Regions from separate parts of the Lysobacter sp. FW306-1B-D06B genome, predicted to be linked through region 1. Evidence: riboswitches for the same ligand, from Rfam matches in the RefSeq annotation. Region 1 holds a riboswitch; each other region holds the start of a gene.

Region 1 (4,782 bases):
CATGGGGGAAGACTCCAATTCCTTCATGACGGGCGTCGCAGCCCGGGTAGGGTTCGAATTCCTATACCGCCCAGTCTAGCATTTGTCGGGAGCGGCCCATCTCCCATTGGTCACGCCTATCGCCGATCAGGCCGGTTGAAGCAAAGCCGCCAGCTGTGCCGGATCGGGCGCTTCGCGGAACGGGAGCCGTCCCCAGCACGCTACCGGCAGGTGCTGCTTCAGCAGCGTGAAGTTGTCATCGGCGCGCTCCATGGCCGGGTCGATGTCGTTGGCGATCCAGCCCACCAGATGCAGACCATCGGCCTGGATCGCCCGCGCGGTGAGTCGCGCATGGTTGAGACAGCCCAGGCGCAGCCCCACGACCATCACCACCGGCAGGTCCAGCGCGCGCACCACGTCCGCCTGGTCCAGATCGGCGGCCAGCGGCGCGGCCCAACCGCCCACACCTTCCACCACCACCGCATCGGCCTGCGAGGACAGGCGTGCGAATGCGCTTTCTATCGGCGCAAGGGTAACGCGGATGCCTGCGTCGGCGGCAGCCAGTTCAGGCGCCAGCGGATTGGGCAGGGCGAATGGATTGACGTCCTCGTACGCAGGGCGCGGCGCGCTTGCCGCCTGCAGGGCGAGCGCGTCTTCGTTGCGCCATCCCTCCGGCGTGCGCTCGCAGCCGCTGGCAAGCGGCTTCATGCCGACCGCGCGCAACCCGCGCGCGCGCAGCGCATGCAACAGCGTCGCACTGGCCAGCGATTTGCCGATGCCGGTGTCGGTGCCGGTGACGAACCAGCCGCGGCTCACGACGCGGCCCCTTTCGGAGCGGCCCTGCCGGCCCCAAGTACGCTGGTAGACTGCGGAAAAGAGGCACTCATGTTCACCAGCGAAAGTCTAAGCGGCACGAAGTCGGAACAGTATGCGCAACTGCTCGCGCAGGCGCGTGCGCTCATGCATGGCGAACGCGACCGCATCGCCAACGCCGCCAACCTGGCGGCGCTGATCTACAACGCGGTGCCGGAACTCAACTGGGCCGGCTTCTACTTCTTCGACGGCACCGAGCTGGTCGTGGGTCCGTTCCAGGGACTGCCCGCCTGCGTGCGCATTCCGCTCGACAAGGGCGTGTGCGGCGCAGCCGCCTCCACCCGGCAGACCCAGCTCGTCCCCGACGTGCACGCCTTCCCCGGCCACATCGCCTGCGACTCGGCCTCCAACTCCGAACTGGTCGTGCCACTGGTCTCCGCCAATGGCGAGCTGATCGGCGTGCTCGACCTCGACAGTCCGGTCCTGGACCGTTTCAACGTTGAAGACCAGCACGGCCTGGAGTCCATCGCGCGGGCATATGTGGAGTCACTGGAATGACGACCAGCACCGACAAGCTGCGCAACATCGGCCCGAAGTCCGCCGCCTGGCTGCGCCAGGTCGGACTGCGCACACGCGAGGACCTCGCCGCGGTGGGCACGGTGGAGGCCTTCATGCGCGTCAAGCGCGCCGGCTTCAAGCCGACGTTGAACCTGCTGTACGCCATCGAAGGCGCGTTGCAGGACTGCCATTGGCAGGAGATTTCCGACGAGCGCCGCGGCGAGCTCATCCAGGCCGCCGATGCCGCCACCGCCCTGCTGCCGCCGCCGCGCTACAAGCCGGCCGCCGCGCCGGTTACGACGACGCAGATGGCCCGCGAGGAAGACACCATCGCGATGCCGACGCTGTTCGACGAGCCTGCGGATCGGGACTGATCGAGACAGTCTGCACTCCGAGCACCTCCCTTTCTCCCGCTTGCGGGACTAGGTGCCCGAAGGGCGGATGAGGGCAAACGGAGACGAGGCTTCAGACTCGCCTGGGCCCTTCAACGCTCCGCGCGCTTTCCTTCGCTCCCACCGCTCTCCCGCAAGCGTGAGAGGGCTTTGCACACCGCGAACCCAAGCCTCCACGCGAAAATGCCGTAGACTTCGCCCCGCTTCGAGGTGACCCGGCGGCGTCCTGCCGGCGGGTTGAAACGGGAAGTCGGTGACGCCGCCACGCGGCCAGTCCGGCACTGCCCCCGCAACGGTAAGCGAGTTCGAGCTCGGCACACCGCCACTGTGCACACGCACGGGAAGGCGCCGCAGCCGGAGGGCCTCCTCCACTCGCGAGTCCGGAGACCGGCCTGCGACGCAAGGGTCCCGACTGGAAACAGCCTGTCTGGAATCAGCATGGACCCGCCACTGGTTGCGATGCGGAGGGCGTCGCGGCGGCGACGTCGGCGTTCCGCTTCCGATTCCGCGGCCCACTCTCTCCCGGCAACCGTTCCTTTTGCCGTCGGCGCCGTCGTGCGCTGGAGAATTCCGATGTCCTTCCGCCGCAATGCCCCCGTCCACGCCCTCGCGTTCGCCTGCGCGCTCGCCCTGCCCGCGCTCGCCCACGCCGCGCCGCAGGCGACCGATCTGGACGAAGTCGTCGTCACCGCCAACCGCACCGCCGTGACGGTCAACGATGCGCTCGCGCCGGTGGAAGTGGTCGACGCCGAGCAGATCCGCCGCAGCCAGGCGCGTTCGCTACCCGACCTGCTGCGCGGACGCGCCGGCATCACGCTGTCCAACCAGGGCGGCCAGGGCAAGCTCACCACGCTATTCCTGCGCGGCGCGGAATCCGACCACGTGCTGGTGCTGGTCGACGGGATCCGCATCGGTTCGGCGACGTCCGGCCTGGCCTCGCTGCAGGATCTGCCGGTCGATCTGATCGACCGCGTCGAGATCGTCCGCGGCCCGCGTTCCAGCCTGTACGGCGCCGACGCCATCGGCGGCGTGATCCAGGTGTTCACGCGACGCGACCGCGAAGGCTTCGCTCCGCGCGTCACCGTCGGCGGCGGTTCCAACGGCCTCAACGAATTCGCCACCGGCTTCGGCGGCGGCAACGGCCGCGCCTGGTTCGGCGCCGACTACTCACGCAGCCACACGCAGGGCATCAACGCCTGCAACGGCTATTTCGACCCGGTGACCTTCGACGGTGCCGGTTGCTTCATCGCGCCGGACTCGCAGCCCGACCGCGACGGTTACACGCGTGACGCACTCTCCGTGCGTGGCGGCGTCGACTTCAACGAGCAGTGGACCCTGGAAGGCCACGCGTTGCGCAACGAAGGCGACAACGAATTCGACGGCGACTTCACCGACCGCGCCAAGACCGTGCAGCAGGTCGTCGGGGGCAAGCTGCGCTGGCACCCGAACGACCGCGTCGACCTGCACCTCACCGCCGGCCGCAACCAGGACGCGTCCGACAACTACCTCGGCGACACCTACCTCGACTACTTCAGCACCTACCGCGACAGCGCCACGCTGCAGGGCGACTTCGGCCTGGCCGAGCACCACCTGCTCACCGTCGGCCTGGACTGGCTGGAAGACAGCGTGAGCAGTACCACGCCGTACGACGAGAGCAGCCGCGATAACAAGGCCGCATTCGTGCAGTACCAGGGTCGCTTCGCAGCGCAATCGCTGGAAGCCAGCGTGCGCCGCGACGACAACGAACAGTTCGGCGGCCACACCACCGGCAGCGCCGCATACGGCATCGAGTTCGCGCAGAACTGGCGCATCACCGCCGGCTACGGCAGCGCGTTCAAGGCGCCCACGTTCAACGAGCTCTACTTTCCGTTCTTCGGCAACGCGAACCTGCGTCCGGAAGATTCCGACACCTGGGAACTGGGCGTGGCCTGGCGCGGCGATACGCTCAACGTGCGCCTGGACACCTTCAGCACCGAGGTCGACGACCTCATCGCCTTCGACGCCGCGCTGGGCCTGCCCAACAACGTCGAACGCGCGCGCATGCAGGGCGCCGAACTCGGCGTGGACACGACCGTCGCCGAATGGACCATCGCCGGCGCGATCAGCTACCTCGACACCGAGAACCGCAGCGGCTTCTACGAAGGCAACGAACTCGCCCGCCGCGCGAAGAACAGCGCGCGTGTCGACGTGGACCGCGCATTCGGCGATTTCCGCATCGGCCTGACCGCCGTGGGCGAAGGCTCGCGTTTCGACGACGTCGCCAACACGCGTCGCCTGGGCGGCTACGGCACACTCGACCTGCGCGCCGAATACGCCATCACGCCCGCGCTGACATTGCAGGCCCGCGTGGCCAACGTGTTCGACCGCGAGTACGAGACGGTGGCGTTCTACAACCAGGCGGGGCGGGAGTGGTTCCTCACGCTGCGCTACGCACCGGTGAACTGAGCCGTTCTGCGAAGTGACTGGCGCCCCTCCTCCGACAAGGCAGAGGGGCGCCGACCTTGCACTTCATCCCGAGCGGCGAGGCGAATCCATCCGATCCCGTTCGTCCTGAGCGTGGGGGCGAAGCCCCGGAGTCGAAGGATGAGCAGGCCGGTCACGCAACGGTCCCGCCGGGTCCTTCGACTTCGGCCTGCGGCCTACGCTCAGGACGAACGGTGGAAGGTTGTGGCGTCCATCGGCAAGCGCGGATGCGTCGAGACATCGCGCTCACGAAAGTTCGCCGACCCTAGCCTTCCATCGCTGGAGGCTGCCGCGACGTGAAACGCCACGCCCTTCTGATCATCGACATGATCAACGCGCTCGACTTCGCGCAGGGCGCGAAGCTGCTCGCATCCGCGCGACCGGCCGCGCAGCGCATCGCGCGACTGAAGGCGCGATTGAAGCCGCGCGGCGTTCCGGTCGTCTACGTCAACGACAACTACGGCCAATGGCGCTCCGACTTCCGCCAGGTCGTCGCGCAGTGCGCGCAGGACGCATCGCTGGGCGCGCCGCTGGTCAGGCTGCTGCACCCCGAGGACGATGACTTCTTCGTGCTCAA
Region 2 (4,782 bases), 230 kb from region 1:
AACAGCTCCGGCTCCTCCGCGCGCGCGGTGTCGATCACTTCGAACGCGAACGCCATGTGGCAGCTCTCGTCGCGAAACACCCAGTTCGTGCCCGACGCGAGCCCATGCATCAGGCCGCGCGAACGCAGGTAATAGACGTAGGCGAAGGCCGCGAAGAAGAACAAGCCCTCGATGCAGCAGGCGAAGCAGATCAGGTTCAGCAGGAACTGGCGGCGCTGCGCGGTCGTCTCGATGCGCTGCAGGTCCTGGATCGAATCGATCCACTTGAAGCAGAACTCCGCCTTGGCGCGGATGGACGGAATGTTCTCCACCGCCGCGAACGCCTTCGCGCGCGCGACCGGATCGGGCAGATACGTGTCGAGCAGGGTGAGATAGAACTGCACGTGCAGCGCTTCCTCGTACAGCTGGCGCGAGAGGTACATGCGCGCTTCGGGCGCGTTGATGTGCTGGTAGAGGTTCAGCACCAGGTTGTTGGCGACGATCGAATCGCCGGTGGCGAAGAACGCGACCAGTCGCTCGATCAGGTGGCGCTCGGCGGGGCCGAGCTTGTGCTTGAGGTCGTTGACGTCCAGCGAGAAATCGACCTCCTCGACCGTCCACGTGTTGCGGATCGCGTCGCGGTACATCTCGTAGAACTGCGGGTAGCGCATCGGCCGCAGGGTGAGGTCGAAGCCCGGGTCGAGCAGGCGGTTGCGTTCGGTCATGGCGCTCTCGGCTTGAACCTTGTCCTCCAGCCGCGGGACGCCACGACCTCCATCAGGGGAGGGAGTGCAGGTCTTTGGCGCCGAGCGGCTGGAGGAACAAGTGAGGAAGAACTTAAGATTGTTCGAATCAGGTTTTGCGGCGGTTGTAAGGCGCCTGATTCGTAGGTTTCAGCGAAACCCCCAAGTCAGCTGCCTTCCCGCGAACGGAGTCTTCCGTTCGACCCAACTTCAGACCCATTACGCGCGTGGGGGTGTTTCCGCCTGCGAGACTCTTCAGTTCCGACTCTTGCTTCGGAGTCCAGGCCTTGCCGTGGTTTTCGGGCTTCTTTGCCATTTCACACTCCTGTTGCTGGGGGACGAATTATTGGCAGGCCTCACAGGCCTCGGGATTCTCGAGCGAACAGGCGACAGCCTCCGTCGGCGTATATGCCGGCGCAGGCGACTGCGCGGCCGCGCCGCTCACCGTCGCCTTGGCGATCTTGGTGGCTGGGCGCGAACGCAGGTAATACGTCGTCTTCAGGCCCTTCTTCCAGGCGTACATGTACATCGACGACAGCTGGCCGATGTTGGGGCTCTCGATGAAGAGGTTGAGCGACTGGCTCTGATCGATGAAGGCGCCGCGATCGGCGGCCATGTCGATCAGCGAACGCATCGGCAGCTCCCACGCGGTGCGGTACACCGCACGCAGCGATTCGGGGATCGCTTCGACGCCCTGGATCGAGCCTTCCGACATCTTGATGCGGTCGCGCAGTTCCGGCGTCCACAGGCCCAGCGTCTTGAGCTCATCGACGAGGTAACGGTTCACGACGAGGAAATCACCCGACAGCGTCTCGCGCTTGAACAGGTTGGACACCTGCGGCTCGATGCACTCGTAGCAGCCGGCGATCGACGCGATCGTTGCCGTCGGCGCGATGGCGACCAACAGCGAGTTGCGTAGGCCGTGCTCGGCGATGCGCGAACGCAGGCCGTCCCAGCGCTCCATGTCCTCCGGCTCCACGCCCCAGGCCTGGAACTGAAGTTCGCCCTGTGCCGCGCGCGTGTCGGCGAAGCTTGGGTGGCGTCCGCGTTCCATCGCCAGTTCGTTGGATGCACACAGCGCGTGGAAATAGATGTTCTCGGCGATCTTCCTCGACAGCGCACGCGCCGGTTCGGAGTCGAACGGCAGTCGCAGCTTGAAGAACACGTCCTGCAGACCCATCACGCCCAGGCCCACCGGGCGCCACTTCAGGTTCGCGCGGCGAGCGGTTTCGATCGGGTAGAAGTTGAGGTCGATGACGCGGTCGAGCTGACGCACCGCCAGTCGCACGGTCTCGGCGAGCTTGTCGAAATCGAAGCGGCCGGATTCGCCGTGAACCGGGCCTTCCTCGAAGAGTTCGACGTGGTGCGAGAGGTTGATCGAGCCCAGGTTGCACACCGCCGTCTCGTCCTGCGAGGTGACCTCCAGGATCTCCGTGCACAGGTTCGACAGGTGCACGACGTTGCCCTCGCGCAGTGTCTGGTTGCACGCGCGGTTGGACTTGTCCTTGAAGTTCATCCAGCCGTTGCCGGTCTGCGCGAGCGTGCGCATCATCCGCGCGTACAGGTCGCGCGCCTTCACCTTCTTCGTCGCCAGGCCCGCCGCTTCGGCGGCGTGGTAGGCGCGCTCGAATGCGTCGCCCCACAGGTCGGTCAACTGCGGCACCTTCGCCGGATCGAACAGCGACCACTCGCCGTCGCTCTCGACGCGGCGCATGAACTCGTCGGGAATCCAGTTCGACAGGTTGAGGTTGTGCGTGCGGCGCGTCTCGTCGCCGGTGTTGTCGCGCAGCTCAAGGAATTCCTCCACGTCCGCGTGCCACGGCTCCAGGTACACGCAGGCCGCGCCCTTGCGCTTGCCGCCCTGGTTCACCGCCGCGACGGACGCGTCCAGCGTCTTCAGCCACGGCACGATGCCGTTGCTCAGGCCGTTGGTGGAACGGATCAGCGAGCCGCGCGAACGGATGCGCGTGTACGACAGGCCGATGCCGCCGCTGAACTTGGAGAGCTTGGCCACGTCCATGTAGCGCTTGTAGATGCCTTCCAGCGAGTCGTCGGGCGAGTCCAGCAGGAAGCAGCTCGACAGCTGCTCATGCGTGGTGCCGGAGTTGAACAGCGTCGGCGAGGACGGGATGTAGTCCAGCTGCGCCATACGCCGATACAGCGACAGCGCCTCGCTCACGTCCTCGCTCAGCGCACAGGCGATGCGCAGGAAGAACTGCTGCGGCGTCTCGATCACCGTGCGCGCGGTCGGGTGGCGCAGCAGGTAGCGGTCGTACAGCGTGCGCAGGCCGAAGTAGTCGAAGCGCGCGTTGAGCGACTGGTCGATCGCGTCGTTGAGCTTGCGCGCGTTGGCCTGCACGAAGGTCAGCAGGCGGTCGTTGATCAGGCCCAGCTCGTGCCCGCGCTGCACCGATTGCGAGAACGCATGGATCTCCAGCCCGGCGACTTCCTTCTCGATCACGCCCGCGAGCAGGCGCGCGGCCAGGCGACCGTATTCGGGCTCTTCGGCGGTGAGCAGGGCGGCGGTGCGGATCGACAGTTCATCCAGCTCGCGCGTGCTGGCGCCGTCGTACAGGCCGGAGATGGTGCGCGTGGCCACGCGCATCGGATCGACGGAGAACAGCCCTTCGCCGTTGCGCGTCACCGCGCGCACGATCTTGTTGAGATCGACCGGCTCTCGGCGGCCGCTCCGCTTGGTCACCGTCATGGTGAGGTTGGCCGCGGGCGGGGTCAGGGCGAAGCCGGCGGGCGCGTGGTCGGCGGGCGCGCGCTGCGGTGCGGCGTCGGTCGGCGAGGCGACGGCGGGCGCTTGCGTGGTGATGGTCATGGCGACTCCAGTGCGTGGGCGCACGTCTGGCCGTCCTTTCCCTCGAAGGACGACGCGGGCGCGGGAGCCTGGATGATGTGGACGGGGTGTCGCGCAGCCCGAGACGGCGGGCGCGATGGCGGCAGAACGCCGTCATCGATGCGACACCGACCGTCTTCCCTCCGAAGACTCCCTGGCCGGCACCGCGCGGTGTGCAACGCGCGGTTGTCGGCAGGTCTTCGGACTCGGGACGCGAGGCGGTATCGCCTCTTCCTACGGAGCCTCTTCCCGGGCGTTCGCCCAGTGGCATGGCTCGTTCGTTTCCCTTACCGCTGCGGGGCAGTGCCGGCCTTGGACGTTCGTCCGCACCGGGCTTCCCTTTTAAGCCGACCGCGAGGTCGGCACCGACGGGCCACAACATAGTGGGGGTTCGGTGATACGTCAACGCTAAATGTTGTGGATAACCGTGGAACATGCGGGCGCGCCGATTTGCCGCGGCGCGTCCACGCGGGGGACAATGCCGCCCCACGCGCGGCGCACCGACGTGCGCCCGTGCGATCGACCACCCTCCCATTTCCCCTCGACGAGAGGGCCCAAAGGCGACCGCCCATGTCCATCCTCCGCATGTCCGACCTCGACCTCCAAGGCAAGCGCGTGCTGATCCGCGAGGATCTCAACGTGCCCATCGACGACGGCCGCATCACGTCCGAACAGCGCATCACCGCCGCGCTGCCGACGATGAAGCTGGCGCTTTCGATGGGCGCCGCGGTGATGGTCACCTCGCACCTGGGCCGCCCGAAGGAGGGCACGTGGACGCAGGAGGACTCGCTGGCGCCGGTGGCGAAGCGGCTTTCGGAGCTGCTCGGCATCGACGTGCCGCTGGTGAAGGACTGGGTCGACGGCGTCGAGGTGAAGCCGGGCCAGCTCGTGCTGCTGGAGAACTGCCGCATGAACGTCGGCGAGGGCAAGGACGACGAAGCGCTGTCGAAGAAGTACGCCGCGCTGTGCGACGTGTACGTCATGGACGCCTTCGGCACCGCGCACCGCGCGCAGGCTTCCACGCACGGCGCCATCAAGTTCGCGAAAGTGGCTGCGGGCGGCCCGCTGCTGATGGCCGAACTCGACGCCCTCGCCAAGGCGCTGGACAACCCGGCGCGTCCGCTGCTGGCCATCGTTGCCGGCTCGAAGGTCTCCACCAAGCTGGAGCTGTTGTCGTCGCTGGTGTCCAAGGTCGATCAGCTGATCGTCGGTGGC
Region 3 (4,782 bases), 1.6 Mb from region 1:
ATCGTGCCGGTGGCCAGGCTGGCGAAGTCGAGCAGCGAGGACAGCACGAAGAACGCCGGCAGTGCCCACATCGGCCGCAGCATCGCGCCGGCCAGGAAGAACACTGCCCACGATGCACTCGGCAGCGCATTCACGCTGGCGAAGTGCTGGCCGCGCGTGCAGATCATCAATGCGGCGAGCGCGGCGGCGACCAGAATCTGCGCACGCGGCGACGAGTACGGCAGGAGGCTTTCGGAGCCAGAGAATCGCAGTGCGTTCATGGTGAATCTCCTCAACGGCCGGCGGGCTGCGTGTTGGAACGAAGGCCCACCACGCGATCAAGGATCGCGTGGACGACCAGCGCGACGGCGATGTAGGCCATCGTCGTGCGCACGAACAACGGCCCCCACTGCCAGGCGCGCGCCAGATACTCGGCGAAGTGCGGCTCCGCGTAGCGACCGCCCAGCCAGTAGAACGCACCATTGGAAATGGCGAACGACACCGACGCGCTGACCAGTGCGACGCCGGCGGCGCCGAGCATCGACGCCCATGTGGTGCGCAGTCGATCGGCGTACAGGCGCCCCCCGTACCAGAGCACGGCGTAAGCCGGCAGCAGGAACGAATACGCCGGCGTCACGCAGAAGTCGCTGAGGCCGGCGTATTCGATGGCGATCCAGTCGATCACCACCGCCAGCGCGATGAACACCGCGAACTGCCAGTGCTTGCGCAAATAGAGGCCGCCGAGGAAGAACAGCGCCATCGAGGCGTCGGGCAGGTGCAGCGCGTCGCCGAAATGATGGAAGCGCGTGGCGATCATCAGCACGGCGAAAGCGGCGAACAGGCCCAGGTTGGCGTGGCGTGTCAGGGGTTTCATCGGCGGCCTCACGTTGGTGTCCGCTCAGCGGACGGTGGGTTGATAGCGCACGGTCAGCAGCCAGGTGCGACCCGGCTGGTTGTAGAGCGCGGCGGTCTCGTAGCGTTTGTCGAAGGCGTTGTCGAGCGAGGCCTGCACGCTCCATGCGTCGGTGAATGCATAGCCCGCACGCAAGCCGAACAGTCCGTACCCGCCCATGCGGGTGGTGTTGGCGAGGTTGTCGTAACGCTCGCCCACGCCGATGACGCTGGCGCCGATGCTGAAGCGATCGAACTTGCGATCAAGGTCGATCCGTCCGGACTGCTTCGCACGGCGCGGCAGCAACTTGTCGTGGTTGACGTTGTCGCCGTCGTTGCGCGGGTCCAGCCAGGTGAGGCTGGTGCGCAGGCTCCAGTCCATCCAGACCACGCCCGCGGTCGCTTCCACGCCCTGGATGCGCGCGCGGTCGATGTTGTTCGGGCCGCCCATCGGGCCGAGCGTCGAGTCGAAGGCGATCAGGTCGTCGATCTTCGTGTCGAATGCATTGAGCGACCAGGTGCCCCAACCGTGTTCGCCGCGCAGGCTCACTTCGACACTGCGCGAGGTTTCCGGGCCCAGGTCGGGGTTGCCGTAGCCGGGGAAGTACAGCTCGTTGAACGTCGGCGCCTTGAACGCGGTGCCGTAGCTCGCACCCAGGCGCAGCGACGGCGTGAAGTTCCAGCCCCACAGCACGCTGCCGGTGGTTTCGCCGCCGAACTGGCTGTCGTCGTCGCGGCGCGCGCTCGCCTGCACGGACTGCGTGCCGAACGCCTGCTGCCACTGGCCGAACACGCCGCGGTTGATGCGACGATCACGCGCGTAATCGGTGTTGCTGTGCACCTTGTCGCCGAGCCAATCGAAGCCCAGCGTCAACAGGCCGGTGGCAAGGCCGACGTCGGCCTGCAACGAGCCCACTTCGCGGCGGGTATCGAAGGTGGAGGAATAGACGCCGTTGAGGAAGTTCTCGCTCAGGTCCGCGCTGGTGCCCAGCCCGGCGGTGAACTTCAAACGATCGCCCGGCGTGTAGCGCACACGACCGCCGACGACCTGCTGCACGGTGTCGGCTTCGTTGTTGGTGCTGCCGTCGTACTCGTTGTTGCCTTCGGCGCGGAAGGCGCGCAGGTCGGCATCCCACTGCTCGCTGAAGCGGTAGCCGCCCTGCAACGTCAACGACGTGTTGCGATAGCCGTCCTTGTCGGGATCGAAGTTGCGCGTGCCGCGGTAGGCGTTGATGCCGTCGGTGCTTTCGTGCGCGGCGTTGATCGCATACCAGGCGCCACGCGAGGGATCGCTCGCCTGCCCGGCGACGCCGGCCGCGTAGCGTTGCGTGTTATCGCTGCCGACGGCGGCGCTGGCGCTGGGCGCGAACGCGCCTTGCGGGCGGCGGGTGAAGATCTGGATGACGCCGCCCAGCGCTTCGGAACCGTACAGACTGGAGAACGGACCGCGCACGATTTCCACGCGTTCGATCTGTTCGACCGGGATGTCTTGCAGCGAGGCACCGCCGCTGGTGGCCGAACCGATCTTGATGCCGTCGATGAGCACCAGGACGTGGTCGGACTCGGTACCGCGCAGGAACAGCGACGTCGACTTGCCCGGGCCGCCGTTGTTGGCGATGGAGATACCCGCGCGCCCCGTCAGCAGGGCCGGCAGCGAGGCCGGCTGCAGGCGTTCGATCTCGGCACGGTCGATCACGGTGATCGCGGCGAGCGCCTGGTCCTGCGTCTGCGCGGTGCGCGTAGCGGTGACGACGACCTGATCGAGATCGGTGGCGGCATCGTCGGCGAAGGCCGGGGCCGCGAAAGGAAGGGAACACGACAACGACGCCGCCAGCGCGCGGCGGCGGAACATACGGTGATGCGGATGCACTGACACACTCCTTGACCGCGCCTGCCCGCGCGGGAACGTTGGAAGAGGACAGGCGGAAGGAGGGTTATGGCAGCGGCACGCGAACGGCATGCGCCCCATGACATCGCCCACCGCGTGTCGGGTCGCACAAAGGCCGGTCTCCGGGCTTGCGAGCGAAGGCAGGGATTCCTGCGCTTCCGGTCCGCGCCTTCCCATGCGTGAGCACAGTGGCTGTGATGCGGATCGTCTTCTCGCCTACCGTTGCGGGGGCAGCTCCGGAATTGCCGGCCGTGCATGCACGACCCGGCGCACCGGATTCCCGTTTCAACCACCGGCCAGGCCGGCGGTCACCTCAGGCGGGGGCATCTTAGCAGCACCCGGGGTATCGGCAATGGTCGCGGAGCCTTCGTTCGGCGCGCCCTTCCCCACCGTTCGTCCTGAGCGTAGGCGCGAAGCGCCGAAGTCGAAGGATGAGCGGGTTGCCGCCCGTCTCCATCCTTCGACTTCGCTTCGCTACGCTCAGGACGAACGGTGAGAATGGGCGCTCTGTCGTAGACCGCGACGCAGCACCCGCATAACGCCGAAGCCCCCGCAGCTTCCACCGCGGGGGCTTCGAGTCGCAGCAGTCATCCCGCTACGGACGGGTCGCTTATCCCTTCCGGAACACCAACTGCCCGCCCTGCGCATCAACGCCGATCACATCGCCGCTGGTGAATTCGCCGGCCAGGATCTTCGAAGCCAGCGGATTCTCCAGCTGCTGCTGGATCGCACGCTTCAGCGGGCGCGCGCCGTACACCGGATCGAAGCCGACATTGCCCAGCAACGCGAGCGCCTCATCGGACAGATCCAGCTTGAGCCCGCGCTCGCCCAGCCGCTTCTCCAGCCCGTTGAGCTGGATGCGCGCGATCTGCCGGATCTGCTGCTTGTCGAGCGGATGGAACACGACGATGTCGTCGAGCCGGTTGATGAACTCCGGGCGGAAGTGCGCCTGCACCACGCCCATCACTGCGCTCTTCATCTGCAGGTAGGCCTGCGGCGAATCATCTCCGGACATCTCCTGGATCTGGTGCGACCCCAGGTTCGACGTCATCACGATGACCGTGTTGCGGAAGTCCACCGTGCGGCCCTGGCCGTCGGTGAGGCGGCCGTCGTCCAGCACCTGCAACAGGATGTTGAACACGTCCGGATGCGCCTTCTCCACTTCGTCGAGCAGGATCACGCTGTACGGGCGGCGACGCACCGCTTCGGTGAGGTAACCGCCCTCTTCGTAACCGACGTAGCCCGGAGGCGCCCCGACCAGGCGGCTCACGGAATGCTTCTCCATGAATTCGCTCATGTCGATGCGCACCATCGCATCGCTGGAATCGAACAGGAATTCGGCCAGCGCCTTGCTCAACTCGGTCTTGCCCACGCCGGTGGGGCCGAGGAACAGGAACGAACCCGACGGGCGATTCGGATCGGAAAGCCCGGCGCGCGAGCGGCGCACCGCATCGGACACGACCTTGATCGCCTCTTCCTGGCCGACCACGCGCGTGTGCAGGTGCTCTTCCATGCGCAGCAGCTTCTCGCGCTCGCCTTCGAGCATCTTGCTGACCGGAATGCCGGTCCAGCGCGCGACGACCTGCGCGATCTCTTCCGCCGTCACCTTGTCCTGCAGCAGCGTGAAGCCCTTCGTCTCGGCTTCCTGCGCGGCCTTGAGCTGCTTCTCCAGCTCCGGCAGCGTGCCGTACTGGATTTCGCTCATGCGCGCGAAGTCCTGCTTGCGCTGCGCGGCCTCCAGCTCCAGGCGCGCGGCCTCGATCTGCTCCTTGATCTTCGTCGCGCCCTGCAACATGGCCTTCTCGGCCTTCCAGACTTCCTCCAGATCGTTGAACTCGCGCTCCAGCTTGGCGATCTCGTCCTCCAGGTCGGACAGGCGCTGCTTGGACTCGGCGTCCTTCTCCTTCTTCAACGCCTCGCGCTGGATCTTGAGCTGGATCAGGCGGCGCTCCTTGCGATCGAGTTCTTCCGGCTTGGAGTCGATCTCCATGCGGATGCGCGAGGCCGCCTCGTCCATCAGGTCG

What was found. A riboswitch is a leader RNA that binds a small molecule or an ion and turns the genes downstream of it on or off. The one in region 1 is predicted to bind cobalamin.
Region 2: another riboswitch for cobalamin. It lies ahead of AAFF32_RS19240 (ribonucleoside-diphosphate reductase subunit alpha); the one in region 1 lies ahead of btuB (TonB-dependent vitamin B12 receptor).
Region 3: another riboswitch for cobalamin. It lies ahead of btuB (TonB-dependent vitamin B12 receptor); the one in region 1 lies ahead of btuB (TonB-dependent vitamin B12 receptor).

What each region holds. Positions count from the first base shown of each region.
Region 1 covers NZ_CP151802.1:146,925-151,706, forward strand. The annotation lists gene AAFF32_RS00695 (efflux RND transporter periplasmic adaptor subunit) at 1-3, opposite strand, end outside; gene bioD (dethiobiotin synthase) at 127-795, opposite strand; gene AAFF32_RS00705 (GAF domain-containing protein) at 865-1,350, shown strand; gene AAFF32_RS00710 (TfoX/Sxy family protein) at 1,347-1,724, shown strand; cobalamin riboswitch at 1,945-2,153, shown strand; gene btuB (TonB-dependent vitamin B12 receptor) at 2,316-4,187, shown strand; gene AAFF32_RS00720 (isochorismatase family cysteine hydrolase) at 4,502-4,782, shown strand, end outside.
Region 2 covers NZ_CP151802.1:4,157,245-4,162,026, reverse strand. The annotation lists gene AAFF32_RS19245 (ribonucleotide-diphosphate reductase subunit beta) at 1-704, opposite strand, end outside; gene AAFF32_RS19240 (ribonucleoside-diphosphate reductase subunit alpha) at 1,066-3,429, opposite strand; cobalamin riboswitch at 3,741-3,952, opposite strand; gene AAFF32_RS19235 (phosphoglycerate kinase) at 4,138-4,782, shown strand, end outside.
Region 3 covers NZ_CP151802.1:1,719,340-1,724,121, reverse strand. The annotation lists gene AAFF32_RS07920 (hypothetical protein) at 1-167, opposite strand, end outside; gene AAFF32_RS07915 (hypothetical protein) at 272-853, opposite strand; gene btuB (TonB-dependent vitamin B12 receptor) at 878-2,722, opposite strand; cobalamin riboswitch at 2,854-3,089, opposite strand; gene clpB (ATP-dependent chaperone ClpB) at 3,369-4,782, opposite strand, start outside.